3 regions of the Dyadobacter sp. HNCC25DJ186 genome follow, and region 1 is predicted to be linked to each of the others. Evidence: riboswitches for the same ligand, from Rfam matches in the RefSeq annotation. Region 1 holds a riboswitch; each other region holds the start of a gene.
The links. A riboswitch is a leader RNA that binds a small molecule or an ion and turns the genes downstream of it on or off. The one in region 1 is predicted to bind thiamine pyrophosphate.
Positions count from the first base shown of each region.

Region 1 (5,175 bases):
TACGGAATTGGGGAAAGGTTTGAAAACAATCGCGGGACTTATTACTTCCGGTGTTGATACGCAGGTTTATTATGTATCACTTTCAGGATTTGATACGCACATAGGGCAAAGAAACCAGCAAGATCGTTTATTAAAACACTATGCAGATGCAGTTGGTGTTTTTGTTGAAGATATGAAAAAACAAGGGCAGCTGGACAGGACAATGGTGCTGACTTTCAGTGAATTTGGCCGGCGTGTGAAACAAAATGGAAGTAACGGTACAGATCACGGAACTGCGAATAACGTGTTTTTAATCGGTGGCCCACCCAGAAGCTCTGTTGTTTATAACGAAGCTCCAAATCTGACGGATCTTGATGGCGGCGATCTTAAGTATTCTCTGGACTTCCGTGACTTATATTCTTCCTTATTGAAAGACTGGCTCGGCGCAGATGATAAGGTTATTTTAGGGAAATCATTTACGGGTTTGAAAGGTATCGTATAGATAAATTTCAAACAGCGATTCATCAAAACTATATAACCAAAGAGAAAACAGTCCCCTTTCCCACATCAGAACGGACATTCAATTGTCCGCCGTGCTGTTGGAGGATTTGACGGGAAAGGCTCAACCCGATACCTGAGCCTGTTTTTTTTGTAGTATAAAAAGGGATGAAAATATTGTCAAGTGCCTCTGGCTCAATGCCATCGCCATTGTCTTCCACCTCAATAATCGTGAGGCTATCAGTAACATAAGCATTAATAGAAATCATTCTGCTCGCCTGCATCGAGAAAGATTCTGAGGCGTTTTTGATAAGATTGATTAAGACCTGCTGGATTTGGCCGCTGTCTGCTTTTATGGTTAAAGTTTCGGGTTTCACATTTACCTGCCACAAAACACCAACGGCAGTCAGGTCTGTTTGCATCAGCTGAATTACCTCATGCAATAACTCCTTTACATTTAAACTGGCAAAATTAGGTTTGGGCAATGTAGTGAAGTCTCGGTATGCATTCACGAACTGCATCATACCTTTACTTCTTTTTTCCAATGTTTGCAGGGCTTCCTTCAAATCCCCGACAGCTTCCTGATTGGTTGTGCTTTTTTCTATATCTTCGTTGACAATCAGACGCATAGTCCCGACTAAGGAGACGATCGGTGTCATGGAATTCATGATCTCATGCCGCAGCACACGCGTCAGATTTTGCCAGGATTCAACTTCCTGCTGTTGAAGTTCTGTTTGAATATTTTGTAAAACCACAATACGAACCCATTTTCCATGCATCTGAATGGCAGCACCTTGCAGCGCAAGCGGCTGGTCAGATGGTGTGCGGTATAATTCGCGGACTCCGGAATTCAGATCTGATAAAAGTTCGTATAATCTCGGATGTTTTTCTTCCAGTTCGCTCAAATTATGAAGACGATAAATCCCCAGCATCCTCAGCGCTGCGCTGTTGATGATGTTAACCTGGCCTGTCCCATCGAAAGTGATAAGACCGGTCCCGATATGCTGGACAATCGTATTCAGATATTGCAGACTCGCTTCTTTCTCTGCCCGTGCCTGTCGGAAAGCCTGTAAAACTTCGTTGAACTGCTGGTTAAGTTCCCGAAAAGTAGCGCCCATGGTATTGTCTGCACGAAAATTAATCGTGAAATCAGAATAGCGTACAGATTCCAGAAAATAGATAAGTTTTCTGTTAACCTTGGTAACATAATTATATAGCGATGCTGCCTGGGCGAAGACAATAATGGATCCGAGAATACATATCAAACCTACATTGGTATGGTAGTTCGTAAGCCAGAACAGACCGATAATCGTGAGGATAATAACGGTAATCCTCACGGCGATCATGATGCTGAAATGGCGTAAACCGGTCATTTTGGAGGGTTTTAGGGAAAGTTAATTTAGCTAAGATCGCTTTTATGATCAAACATCAAACACCAACAGAAAGAATATTAAATTCCTCGAGTGACCTGATTTTGTAATGTGCCAGATCAAATTTCGGATCATCGTAAACCTCGGCATTTGGAACGCAGATGGTGATCATTTTAGCCGCATGTGCAGAACGCAAACCTGTGAAAGAATCTTCAAAAGCCATACATTCATGCGGTGGAATTCCAAGTTTGGCAGCTGTGGTTATATAAACGGCCGGATGGGGCTTGGTATGCTGTTCAAGCTCGCCAGAATGCCAGGTTTCAAAACAATCTACAATTTCTAGACGTCTTAGAACCGCTTCTATCAGCTCCATAGGTGATGCGGAAGCAACTGCAAGTTTCAATTTTTGATCATGCAGGCTTTTTACCAGTGCCAGTGCACCTGGCATCGGCTGAGCGTGCGCGATAATATTTCTTGTCGCAATCGTTAAAATTTCATGCTCTAGTTCATCCCTGCTGGGTGTGTTCCAGGGTTGGATACGGTAACAGAATTCAAGAAATAATTTTATGGATAAGCCTGTGGTTTGAAGTTTCAGATCATGGGTCAGCTGGAAGTTTACCTTTTGCATCACTTCTGTGGCTGCCTCTGTCCAGATCGGTTCTGAATCAATAAGCAATCCGTCCATGTCAAATATCGCCGCTTTAATCATTTTAAAGAAATAGAAATTGTAAATATGAGTTAGTAAGATCGAAGAAAGTAGCTAATAAAAGGACTTTCTGTTTTTAATCATAATCAAAACTACTACATTCGTAATTAAGAATGGCTTTAGGGGTGTCCCAATTTGGACTGAGAAATACCCTTTGAACCTGAAACAGTTCATACTGTCGTAGGAAAAAGCGTTTATACAGAATTTTATTTTCTGTTATCTCTTTTCGGGAATCCGCTGCCTGGCGCCAATTCGATTTGTTTATTATCAAATCCCGATAAGATGAATTCCAAAATAGCATCAAATTTGACAGAACTCAGAGCGATATCGCCTCTCGTTCATAACATCACCAATTTTGTCGTGATGAATTTTACTGCCAACGCACTTCTCGCCGTCGGTGCTTCGCCGGTTATGGCGCATGCGGTTGAAGAAGTTGAAGATATGGTTGGGATTGCAGGAGCTTTGGTCGTGAATATTGGAACACTTTCCCCGCTATGGGTGGAAGGAATGAAGAAGGCCATGATCGCTGCCAAAAAATCAGGAAAACCAATAATTCTGGATCCGGTTGGGGCAGGGGCGACACCTTACCGGAATTCCGTTTTATCTGAATTATTGAACCTGGCGTCACCTACGCTGATCCGTGGAAACGGATCGGAAATTCTCGCGCTGGCGGGCGCCAATGGTCAGACAAAAGGCGTTGACAGTACTTCAAGTTCAACGGACGGTCTGGAGGCTGCAAAGTCACTAAGTAAGAAATTCGGGTGTGTGGTAAGTGTATCCGGTGCCACGGATATTATCGTCAGCGGAGAAAAAGTTGTCTATGTAGAAAATGGTGTTCCTTTAATGACCAGGGTTACGGGCATGGGTTGTTCAGCCTCAGCTGTTGCCGGTGCTTTTTGTGCCATTCAGCCAGATGTTTTTGAAGCGGCAATTTCGGCGGCGGTGACCATGGGTGTTTGTGGTGAAAAAGCATTTGAGAAATCGCAGCTTCCAGGTTCGTTTCAGATTGCATTTTTGGATGCGCTGTCAGCTGTCACGGCTGAGGAATTGGATCGTTTGGCGGTTGTTAAGTGATTAATGAAATTTTTTCGCAAATGTTCTGTCACCCCTTCGGGGTTTTGGTTTTCATCAAAGGGACCTTTGCTATAATAATGTCATCCCTTCGGGATTTTTATCAGGTCGAAAATTTTGGAAGTCAGCGCATTAAATCAAAAACGGGAAATTCAAAATACATCGCATAAGTGCGGCCAAAGAAATTACTTAAAAATCCCGAAGGGATGAAATTATTATAGAAAACAGGATGACGGTTCTAGGCGAAACCCCGAAGGGGTGACAAAATTCATCCATATCAATCAAATTATTCTGACATTTTTAACAATCCCGAAGTTTGATATTATGAAAAAAAGATCAGGATGACGGTTAAAAATCGCAGATCCCAAGTTTGTTTTAAGTTCGCTTTCTTGATGGCTGGCAGCTATTACGATGCAGGAATTAAATCGTTTGGCGGTTGTTTAGTGATTAATGAAATTTTTTCGCAAAAGTTCTGTCACCCCTTCGGGGTTTTGGTTTTCATCAAATGGGCCTTTGCTATAATATTTTCATCCCTTCGGGATTTTTATCATGTCGAAAATTTTGGAAGTCAGCGAATTAAATCAAAAACGGGAAATTCAAAATACATCGCATAAGTGCGACCCAATAAATTACTTAAAAATCCCGAAGGGATGAAATTATTATAGAAAACAGGATGACGGTTCTAGGCGAAACCCCGAAGGGGTGACAAAATTCATCCATATCAATCGAATTATTCTGACATGTTTAACAATCCCGAAAGGAAGAAATTATTAAAGAAAGATCAGGATGACGGTTAAAAATCGCAGATCCCAAGTTTGTTTTAAGTTCGCTTTCTTGATAGCTGGCAGCTATTACGATGCAGGAATTAAATCGTTTGGCGGTTGTTTAGTGATTAATGAAATTTTTTCGCAAATGTTCTGTCACCCCTTCGGGGTTATGGTTTTCATCAAATGGGCCTTTGCTATAATATTTTCATCCCTTCGGGATTTTTATCAGGTCGAAAAATTTCGAATGTCATTGGGCTAGATGAAAAACGCGAATTTTTAAACGTAACCTTGATATGTGTCCAAACATATTTTTTAACAATCCCGAAGGGATGAAATTATTATAGCAAACCAGGACGACGATTCTTGACCAAACCCCGAAGGGGTGACATAACTTGATCCATATCGATGGAATATCTACCAACAAATATTCAAAAAGTTAAAAACAAAAAATGCAACTATACCTTGTAACGGATGAATCTGCCTGTCTGGGAAGAGATATTTTCTGGGTCGTTGAAGAAGCTGTAAAGGGTGGCGTCACGATTGTCCAGCTTCGTGAAAAATCTTTGGGAACAAGAGCATTTATCGACAGAGCCATGCGAATGAAGGAATTACTTGCGCCTTTCAACGTTCCTTTGATTATTAATGATCGTGTTGATGTAGCACTTGCCTCCGATGCCGATGGCGTTCATGTCGGGCAAAGTGACATGCCTTATACTAGACTTAAAAACCTGATGCCACCCGGAAAAATCATCGGACTTTCTGCGGAAAAAAGGGAAGATGTTTT
Region 1 covers NZ_JBXHAS010000001.1:458,809-463,983, reverse strand. Annotated here, with positions in the region: gene AC1XUO_RS01955 (DUF1501 domain-containing protein) at 1-481, shown strand, start outside; gene AC1XUO_RS01950 (sensor histidine kinase) at 510-1,850, opposite strand; gene hxpB (hexitol phosphatase HxpB) at 1,906-2,556, opposite strand; TPP riboswitch at 2,665-2,757, shown strand; gene thiM (hydroxyethylthiazole kinase) at 2,836-3,627, shown strand; gene thiE (thiamine phosphate synthase) at 4,841-5,175, shown strand, end outside.

Region 2 (5,175 bases), on a different contig from region 1:
TCTTTTAGGATATACACTTGGCTATTTCTCAGGCAAATTATTCAAAATGAATGAACGTGACTGCCGTACGATTGCAATCGAGGTGGGTATGCAAAATGGTGGTCTGGCGTCAGGAATTGCCAAGGAAATGGGGAAAATGGCGACTGTCGGATTGGCCCCGGCTGTCTTTGGGCCATTGATGAATATTACTGGTTCAATACTTGCTTCCTACTGGCATAGAAAACCTACTGGGGATGAGGAAACTTATGTGGAAACCGGAAGGGCACACTAGAAATTTTTGTTATGGCGTCCTAGCCCTGAAAGGGTGCCATAACTTAACATCGGGCATCGCCCGATGGTGCCGTGGGTTATACATCGCCCTATGCGATCGTGGTTATACATCGCCGGTTAGCATCGTAAGTTATCCATTGCCCGATGGCTTCGTGATTATACATTGCCAGTTAGCGTCGTTGGTTATCCATTGCCCGATGTCATCGTGATTATACATTGCCAGTTAGCGTCGTTGGTTATCCATTGCCCGATGGCGTCGTGATTATCCATCGCCAGATGTCATCGTGATTATACATTGCCGGTTGACATTGTTGATTATCCATTGCCCGATGGCGTCGTGATTATACATCGCCAGATGTCATCGTGATTATACATTGCCGGTTGACATTGTTGATTATCCATTGCCCGATGGCGTCGCGATAATACATTGCCCTATGTCATCGTGATTATACATTGCCGGTTGACATTGTTGATTATCCATTGCCCGATGGCGTCGTGATAATACATTGCCCTATGTCATCGTGATAATACATTGCCCTATGCCATTGTGGTAATTCATTGACCTATGCCATTGTGATAATTCATTGACCTATGTCATCGTGATTATACATCGCCCGATGTCATCGTGATTATACATCGCCGGTTTGCGCGCGGATCAATTCCAACATCCCGAATCAATCGGGCGATGCCCGATTCTAAGATATGTCGCCCTTTCAGGGCTTGTCTAGTCCTCTTTCAGAATTAACTGCATGAATACGAGATCTAACCATTGATCGAATTTATAACCCACTTCCCGCAAATAGCCCTTTTCAACAAATCCATATTTTTCGTGAAATTTAATACTGCCACGATTTGTAGCATCAATCCCTGCTATCATCGTATGCAAACCCGATTCTTTTGCGCGCTGGATCAAACTTCCCAATAACCTCCCCCCTACCCCAATTCCACGAGATTTGTCATTTAGATAAATCGAATGTTCGACACTGAATTTGTAACCAATTTTTGGACGGAAAATATTATATGATCCATATCCAATTACCTCCTTTTCAAATTCCGCCACGATCACCGGCATACCATCCTCTATCATTTTGTTAAACCAGGCAGTCTGTTCTTCCAAAGTTCTGATCTCGTAATCATAAATGGCGGTCGTTTCTAAAATAGCTTGGTTAATAATTTCCAAGATGGCCGGCAAGTCCTTCGGAGCAGCATTTCTGATAATAAGATCCATTAAAAGCAGATTCTTTTTGAGGTGTTAATATGACAAATTCAAAGTTACCTCATAATTAACAAAACTTTCACAGTTTCCCAATCTTCAAAATTCAGGATTAAATATTATTTTTTTGAAACTCCGTTTTTTCCAATAGCTTTACGGAAACTTTAGGGGTGTCCCGTATGCGGACTGAGATAATACCCTTTGAACCTGATGCAGTTAGTACTGCCGATAGGGAAAAGTAAGAGATACTGCTGCTGTATCTTAATGAATCTTTCGCAAGGTCCATTCCTGAAGTTTTTCTCATAAAACGTTTTTCAGAATGGAAATAAGCATTAATCAACAACGTACCCAAATTCCGGAACATTTTTCAGTTGAACAGCTTTTGTCCTATTTGTTCGCAGATTCCAAAAAAGGAATTGCCATCGCGATCAACCAGGTCATTGTTCCAAAAAGGGAATGGCCAGTTCACATCCTTAATCCCGATGATAAAATCACCCTGATCAAAGCTACGCAGGGCGGATGAGAAGGCGGTCTGACAATCACATCCAAAATCATTCTATAATACAATAAGCTAACAGCCAATCGCTAATAGCCAAAATTACCTACCCATGAAAATAGAAAAAACACCGAACACAGAAGTAATTACCCGCACGCCTTTTCCAAAATCAACAAAAATTTATGTTAAAGGCAAGCTGCATGATATCTCCGTAGCCATGCGCGAAATAGCGCTAAATGATACCAGAATGCATGGAAAAGTAGGTTTGACTGAAAAAAATCCTTCGGTTACTGTGTATGATACCAGCGGTCCATTCACTGATCCGAATATCGAAATTGATGTAAAAAAGGGACTGGAACCGCTGAGAACTTCCTGGATTATGAAACGCGGCGATGTGGAGCAACTGGATTCAATTTCTTCTGATTATGGGACGAAAAGAAAAAATGACAGCAGTCTGGATTCGCTAAGATTTGCACATATCAGCAAACCGCTCCGTGCTAAGGCCGGACAAAACGTTTCTCAATTGCATTATGCAAAACAAGGAATTATCACAGCTGAAATGGAATATATCGCCATTCGTGAAAACCAGCGGATTGAAGAGCAGATCAAGGAAATAAACAGCAAAGTCAATACCCTCTGTCACCAACATGCCGGACACAGTTTCGGAGCCAACACGCCTAAAAATTTCATCACACCGGAATTTGTACGCTCAGAAGTGGCGGCCGGACGGGCTGTAATTCCAGTCAACATCAATCATCCGGAAAGTGAACCGATGATCATCGGGCGAAATTTTCTAGTTAAAATTAACGCCAATATTGGCAATTCCGCAGTTTCCTCTAGTATTGAGGAAGAAGTGGAAAAGGCAGTTTGGGCATGTCGCTGGGGCGCTGATACGATCATGGATCTTTCAACCGGAAAAAATATTCATGAAACACGTGAATGGATTATCCGGAATTCTCCCGTCCCGATCGGTACTGTTCCAATTTATCAGGCCTTAGAAAAAGTGAATGGAAAAGCCGAAGATCTGACCTGGGAATTGTTCAGGGATACATTGATTGAACAGGCCGAGCAAGGTGTGGATTATTTCACAATCCATGCGGGTGTTTTGCTGCGTTATATACCACTAACCGCCAAAAGACTTACCGGAATTGTTTCCCGCGGCGGCTCCATTATGGCTAAATGGTGTCTCGCACATCATAAAGAAAACTTCCTTTATACCCATTTTGAAGAGATCTGCGAGATCATGAAAGCCTATGATGTTGCCTTTTCACTGGGTGACGGATTGCGTCCGGGCTGCATCGCAGACGCAAATGATGCAGCACAATTCTCTGAACTGGAAACGTTGGGTGAACTGACAAAAATCGCTTGGAAACATGATATCCAGACTATTATCGAAGGTCCTGGTCACGTGCCGATGCATTTGATCAAGGAAAATATGGAAAAACAACTGGAACATTGTCAGGAAGCACCATTCTACACATTAGGGCCGTTAACAACTGATATCGCTCCCGGTTACGACCACATTACCTCAGCCATCGGCGCGGCCATGATCGGCTGGTTTGGAACGGCGATGCTTTGTTATGTTACACCAAAAGAGCACTTGGGTTTACCCAATAAAAAAGATGTAAAAGACGGTGTGATTACCTATAAAATCGCTGCCCACGCTGCCGATCTGGCAAAAGGACATCCGGGTGCACAATACCGCGACAATGCGTTAAGCAAAGCGCGCTTTGAATTTCGATGGGAAGATCAGTTTAATCTTTCGCTCGATCCGGATACTGCAAAAGAATTCCACGATGAAACATTACCTGCCGAGGGTGCAAAAATCGCGCACTTTTGCTCCATGTGCGGACCTAATTTCTGCTCTATGAAAATTACTCAGGATGTGCGGGATTATGCCGAAGAAAATGGTTTGATGGAGGAGGTTGTACTGGAAAAAGGTATGCAGGAAAAAGCGAAAGAATTTGCGAACAAAGGCAGTGAAATCTATTTATAATGAAACTATTAGCCATATCCAGTCCAGCATTTTTCCCTGACGAGGCTGAAATAATCAACAGCCTTTTCAGGGAAGGATTGGTGTGTCTACATATCAGAAAACCTGAAAGCGAGAAAGACGATTTCAGAAATCTGTTAAGTAAAATAAATCCTGACTACCATGATAGAATTTCGATTCACCAGCATCATAATCTGGCGGAAAAATTTGGAATTAAAAGACTTCATTTTACTGAAAAAGAAAGAAAACTGGCTTCGCAGGAAAGTCTGAAAAAATTAAGATCCAATAATTTTCTGCTAAGCACATCCATCCATGATTTATCAGAAATACATAATCTGTCACAACATATCAGCTACACATTCTATGGGCCGATATTTGACAGCATTTCAAAATCAGGTTATCAAGGGGTTTTGCCGTATAATTTTTTTATCAAACATGAGATTAAGAAAATACCAATTATTGGTTTGGGTGGAATTAACTGTCAAAATCTTAAAAAAATAGGAGATATGAATTTTGACGGTGCCGCTGTTTTGGGAACGTTGTGGGAGGATCCGGAAAGGGCAATTATGAATTTCAGGGAATTACGGGAGGTGATGGATTTAATTAATCATTATGAAACATAACAATTAACACGAACCATAACTAACCACATCACGAACCATAATCATCATACCAACAATCGCCATACCAACAATCACACCATCACCGGGCGTTGCCCGGTGCTAAAATATGTAAGCCCGTTGGGCTTTTGCGTACCCCAAACATTTGGACAACCAATATCAAAATATGGACCAAATTTTCGACATGTCCACGACCCTTACGGGGTCACATATCTTAGCCCGGGGTTTATTCCCTGGGGTTTGGGGATGATGAGATAGGGCCATGACCCTAACGGGGTCACATATCTCAGCCCGGGGCATATACCCTGGGGGCGTTGGGATCGGAGTAAATAAATCCATGAATCAAAATAAAATGATCGACAAACTACAATTCATATCAAACCAAACAAAAGATATATCCCACCTCGACAGCATTCAAATCGCGCTCGACGCGGATTGCCACTGGATTCAACTTCGGGTAAAAGACCAATCTTTTGAGGATATTTTGAAACTGGCAGAAAAAGCCAAAACCATTTGTGATAAACACCAGGCAAAGCTCATCATCAACGACTTCCCGTTTATTGCTAAAGAAGTTGGTGCCTAT
Region 2 covers NZ_JBXHAS010000003.1:503,581-508,755, forward strand. Annotated here, with positions in the region: gene AC1XUO_RS11885 (bile acid:sodium symporter family protein) at 1-271, shown strand, start outside; gene AC1XUO_RS11890 (GNAT family N-acetyltransferase) at 995-1,498, opposite strand; TPP riboswitch at 1,640-1,735, shown strand; gene thiS (sulfur carrier protein ThiS) at 1,803-2,006, shown strand; gene thiC (phosphomethylpyrimidine synthase ThiC) at 2,092-3,975, shown strand; gene AC1XUO_RS11905 (thiamine phosphate synthase) at 3,975-4,595, shown strand; gene AC1XUO_RS11910 (thiamine phosphate synthase) at 4,930-5,175, shown strand, end outside.
Region 2: another riboswitch for thiamine pyrophosphate. It lies ahead of thiS (sulfur carrier protein ThiS); the one in region 1 lies ahead of thiM (hydroxyethylthiazole kinase).

Region 3 (5,175 bases), on a different contig from region 1:
CCCACAGTTACAAAAACTAGGTTTAAATGCTTTTGGTCAGTTTCAAACAGTTTTATCGGAAGACAATTGGAAAAAGTTAAATGCGAATCTGATAAATGAAAAAATGTATCAGGAGCTGCTATCCAAATCCGTTTGTTTTGTATACGAAGAAAATAACGAGATTATCGGTATGGCTTTTTTCATTTCGAAAGGCAATCCCACGGACATTTTTCATGAAGACTGGTCATATTTGCGAATGGTTGGCGTTAATACGAAACATTCCGGAAAAGGTATCGGCAAAATACTTACGCAGCTTTGCGTTGACCATGCAAGACAAACCGGTGAAAAATTCATCGCACTGCACACCTCCGAATTCATGAACGCCGCAAGACATATTTACGAGTCAATGGGTTTCATACAAATAAAGGAACTGGAAATGAGGCTGGGAAAAATGTATTGGCTTTATGTGAAGGAGTTGTAACTTTTAAGAATTAATCTGGTGAAAAGACAAAGTAATCTAATACTCCAACTTATTCTGATCAGTCTTTCTTTGCTGCATTTTAGTTGCAGTAAAAAGACAATTTCAGCCGATAATAATAAGTCGAATTTTAGGGTCATCGGTTATTTGCCGGGCCCGGAAAATTTGCTTGCGTCTGCAATGACAATCGATTATAGTAAAATCACTCATCTTTATATCGCTTTCATCAACCCCGATTCGCTGGGAAATTTAAAAGGACCCAAAAATCTGAAAGAAGTTGCTTCGATTGCTCATGCCAAAAATGTTAAAATCATGGCTTCCATCGGCGGAGGTGGAGCACCGGCTTATTATCCTGCTTTTTTAAGTGGAGAAAAAAAGATCAAGTTGATTGCCGACCTTGTCAATCTTGCCATTGAAAGTAATCTGGATGGAATTGATGTAGACCTTGAAGGTGCTCTGATTGATGGAAATTATGAGAATTTTGTGATCGATCTGGCAACACAACTACGGGCAAAAAACAAAATGATCACGGCAGCTATCGCGACGGTTTATAAAGATCAGTTTACGGATAAGGCGCTTGCCCAGTTTGACTTTGTAAATATTATGTCTTATGACAAAACCGGGCCGTGGAACCTTTCAAGACCCGGTCCGCATGCGCCTTATGAAATGGCAGTTGAAGATCTGGAATACTGGACGAAGACACGTGGTATTCCCAAAGAAAAACTAAGCCTCGGTGTTCCGTTTTATGGATATGGCTTTGGCGGAAGTGCGCCTGAAAGTATTTCCTGGAAAAACCTGATTCTCCAATATCCTGATAAAATCAACGTTGATGAATTTAGTTTAAACGGCGGGAATTTGTATTATAACGGCATACCGACCATCAGAAAAAAAACATCGCTGGCACTGGAAAAATCAGGTGGCATTATGATCTGGCAGCTATTGCAGGATACTGCCGGTGAACGGTCATTATTAGGAAATATTCATGCTGTAATCCATGCAAAATGATTAAATTTTCAATCCTGCTCCTACTGTTCCTCTTCACTGCGAACTTTTCATTCTCTCAAAAAGTAAAATTCCAGATACTCGCACCTAAGGAATTAAAAGGCCGCAAAGCCGTACTTTTAACAAGAGAGAAAGGATTTGCCGCCATTGTGCATTCTATAAAATTACATTCAGATATTTTTAATCTTGATATCGACAATGATCTGGTTCCGGACTTATACCAGCTTCACATTTCACAGATAAAGGGATCGCTGTTTTTCTTTCTGGAACAAGGAGTACGCATTCAGCTCGATACGAACGACGTATCAAGATCTGTGGTATCGAATTCAAAAAGCACAATGGAATGGCAAAGGTTTGTAATCGATATTCAAAAACCTTCTGATGATCGTATCAAAAGTTACGCGCAGGGGGAAAAACTGGCCCGAAAAGACAAGAATGCGGATAGCCTGAATTATTGGGTTGATAAACAGGCATTGGAAAAAGAAGACCTGATTCAAAAAACCGGTGCGTTTATAACGGAAAATCCGGCTTCCTACGTCAGCCTCTATCTATTGAAAATAAACTGGTATGCTTTTCAGGATAAAGGTCTGTTTGAAAAACTGGATAACACAGTTGCTGGTCACAAAACGTATATTTATTTAAAAGAGAAAAACAAAAAAATTGCGGAGAGGCAACCGGCGAAAGTTTTGAATAAAGTGCAATAATTGAATTTTTAATAACTAAAAAAGTGCACACCAACTTTTATATTGTCCTATAAATCAAAATATTAAGATTATTTTTAAGATTATACATCAATATCAAGGTTTTGGATTTTAGACATTCTGGTAATCATGAAAAAAAATAATCCCGAAGTCGATCAATACATTGCCGGTTTTCCTCCGGAAACCCAAAAATTGCTGAAACAAATGCGGAAGGCGATCCGTGAAGCGGCGCCGGATGCAGAAGAGAAAATAGGTTACGGTATGCCGACTCTGACCTTAAACGGCAATCTGGTTCATTATGCTGCCTATAAAAATCATATCGGCTTTTATCCCGCACCACAAGGATTGGAAGAATTTAAAGAAGCACTATCCGGCTACAAAGGCTCGAAAGGCGGTGTTCAATTTCCTTTGGACAAACCGCTTCCAATTGATTTGATCGCTAAAATCACAAAATACAGGATCGAGAAAAATCTTGAAAAGCCTACCGTCAAACCGAAAAAAGCATCAACTGCAAAAGCGATTAAACTTTCTGATTCTGAACAAGTAAGTGAGCATATAAAAAAGCTTGATCCTGAACTACGCGGTGTCGTAGAAACGATCAGGGAAATTATTTTGAGTACTGACAAAGAAATCGCCGAACAAATCAAATGGAATAATCCGAGTTTTTACTATTCCGGAGAAATGAAGCCGTTTGATGCTAAAGAATATAAACGCGATATCGTCGTGATGAACCTTCATAAGGGAAGAGTTATGCTGGTCTTTCCAAGTGGCGCCAAGGTTAATGATACGGAAGGATTTTTGGAAGGTGATTATAAGGACGGCAGAAGGACGGTTGTATTTATAGATCTGGAAGATGTCAGAGTCAAGGAGAAAATATTGCAGGACGTTTTGATATCGTGGTTGGCGTTAGTTGAGAAATGACAAGAATTAGCCGTACATTGTAATTCGTTGATAAACAATAGCTTGCACATTGTAAAATAATAAGTAAATTTAGTTATGGATATTAAAACACTTATTACTACGAATCAGGAAATCTTGGGTGGGCAGCCCGTCTTCAAAGGAACTCGTGTGCCTGTCGAAACTCTGTTCGATCATTTAGAGGCAGGTATTTCCCTTGACGATTTTCTGGATGATTTTCCGACAGTCACGAGACAACAGGCTGTTTCTGTTCTGGAAGCTGCGAATAAATTGTTAACATCGAAAAATATAGAGCAACTTTATGCGACTGTTGCTTGATAAAAATTTGCCTAAGCGATTAAAGCTTGACTTTTCTGAATATGAAGTTTTCACCGTAAGAGATATGGGATGGAGTGGTGTAAAAAATGGGGAGTTATTAAAGCTAATGCTCAAAAATAATATTAATATTCTCCTCACTTTTGATAAAAACTTACAACACCAGCAAGATTTCAGTAAATACACAATTTCGGTAATTGTCTTAAACGCAGAAATAAATACCTATGCTGAATTGACGAAACTCTCTCCCAGAATTAGAAAACTGTTTCATATGAATACGCTGTCTGCCGGACCAATTGTGATTTCCATGAATCAGGATTAGAAAATATTGGAGGGTATTTTCTAATCCAATACTCGGTTGTGACTAAAAAAATAACTCGGTAATTGTTTTGGATAATACGGTTACTCTTGCTTCCACACACCATTATCCATATCTTTGCAGCATAATCTCATAGGGGTGCCCTACCTAACGGGCTGAGATCATACCCATATTACCTGATCCGGATAATGCCGGCGTAGGAAGAGAAAGCTAAACTCAGGACCAGCGGAAATTTCATAATTTTCAAAACTACCTGATAAGCTGTATCGAATAACCATATTTATTGAACCAAAGGATAGGTGGCCCCTGCCTGTTCGTAACAATTATTGATCGCAATGCGAAAAGTTACGACCTGTCTTTTAACACTCGTTATCAGCACTTTACTGAGCCTATCTGTTTATGCTCAAAAAACATTAACTGGTCAGATCACCGATCAGGAAGATGGAAAACCATTACCCGGAGCAACCGTTAAGGCTGGTGATATCAGGGGAACTACAACGGATGCCAACGGTAGATTTACGCTCCGGAATATCTCGGACAACATTACTTCACTGGAAATATCCTATGTTGGATATCAGTCAGTCAAACTTGACGCAACCAACGCACCCACAGAAAAATCGCTTGAAATAAAACTGCAAAAAAATACTTTTCAGGCAGATGAAGTCATTGTGAACGCAACCCGGGTTAATGACAAAACGGGCATGGCATATACCAATGTCAGCGCCGAAGCACTTAACAAGCAGAATCTCGGACAAGACCTTCCCGTACTCCTGAATTTTACGCCTTCGCTTGTAAGCACAAGTGACGCCGGCGGCGGTGTGGGTTACACAGGAATCCGAATTCGTGGCACGGATGCCACCAGGATCAATGTGACTGTCAATGGAATTCCTTATAACGATGCTGAAAGTCAGGGTGTTTTCTGGGTCAATATGCCGGATTTTGCTTCTTCGGTTAGTAGTATTCAGATTCAGCGCGGTGTTGGAACTTCCACCAATGGTGCCGGGGCTTTCGGCGCGACCGTGAACATCAGCACAAACCAGTTTCGCAAAGAGGCTTATGCCGAGCTCAACAATTCTTACGGTTCTTTTAATACCTTCAAAAATACGTTTAAAATCGGGAGTGGTCTGGTAAAAGATAAATTCACTTTTGATGCCCGTTTGTCGCGTGTTTCATCTGATGGATATGTTGACCGCGCATCTTCAGAACTTCATTCCTATTACTTATCAGGTGCATATTTTGGTAAAAAAAGCTTTGTTCGTGTCAATGTATTTTCAGGAAAAGAAAAAACTTATCAATCATGGAACGGAGTTCCCGAAGCTAAACTGCGCGGCGACCGTGAAGGAATTTTAGCTTACATTGACCGCAACGGACTCGATGAAAAAGATGCCCAAAATTTGCTGAATGCTAACGACCGGACTTTCAATTCTTACACTTATAAAAATGAGGTTGACAATTATCGTCAG
Region 3 covers NZ_JBXHAS010000005.1:267,785-272,959, forward strand. Annotated here, with positions in the region: gene AC1XUO_RS17195 (GNAT family N-acetyltransferase) at 1-460, shown strand, start outside; gene AC1XUO_RS17200 (glycosyl hydrolase family 18 protein) at 479-1,462, shown strand; gene AC1XUO_RS17205 (hypothetical protein) at 1,459-2,163, shown strand; gene AC1XUO_RS17210 (DUF1801 domain-containing protein) at 2,290-3,081, shown strand; gene AC1XUO_RS17215 (DUF433 domain-containing protein) at 3,157-3,396, shown strand; gene AC1XUO_RS17220 (DUF5615 family PIN-like protein) at 3,380-3,715, shown strand; TPP riboswitch at 3,837-3,932, shown strand; gene AC1XUO_RS17225 (TonB-dependent receptor) at 4,048-5,175, shown strand, end outside.
Region 3: another riboswitch for thiamine pyrophosphate. It lies ahead of AC1XUO_RS17225 (TonB-dependent receptor); the one in region 1 lies ahead of thiM (hydroxyethylthiazole kinase).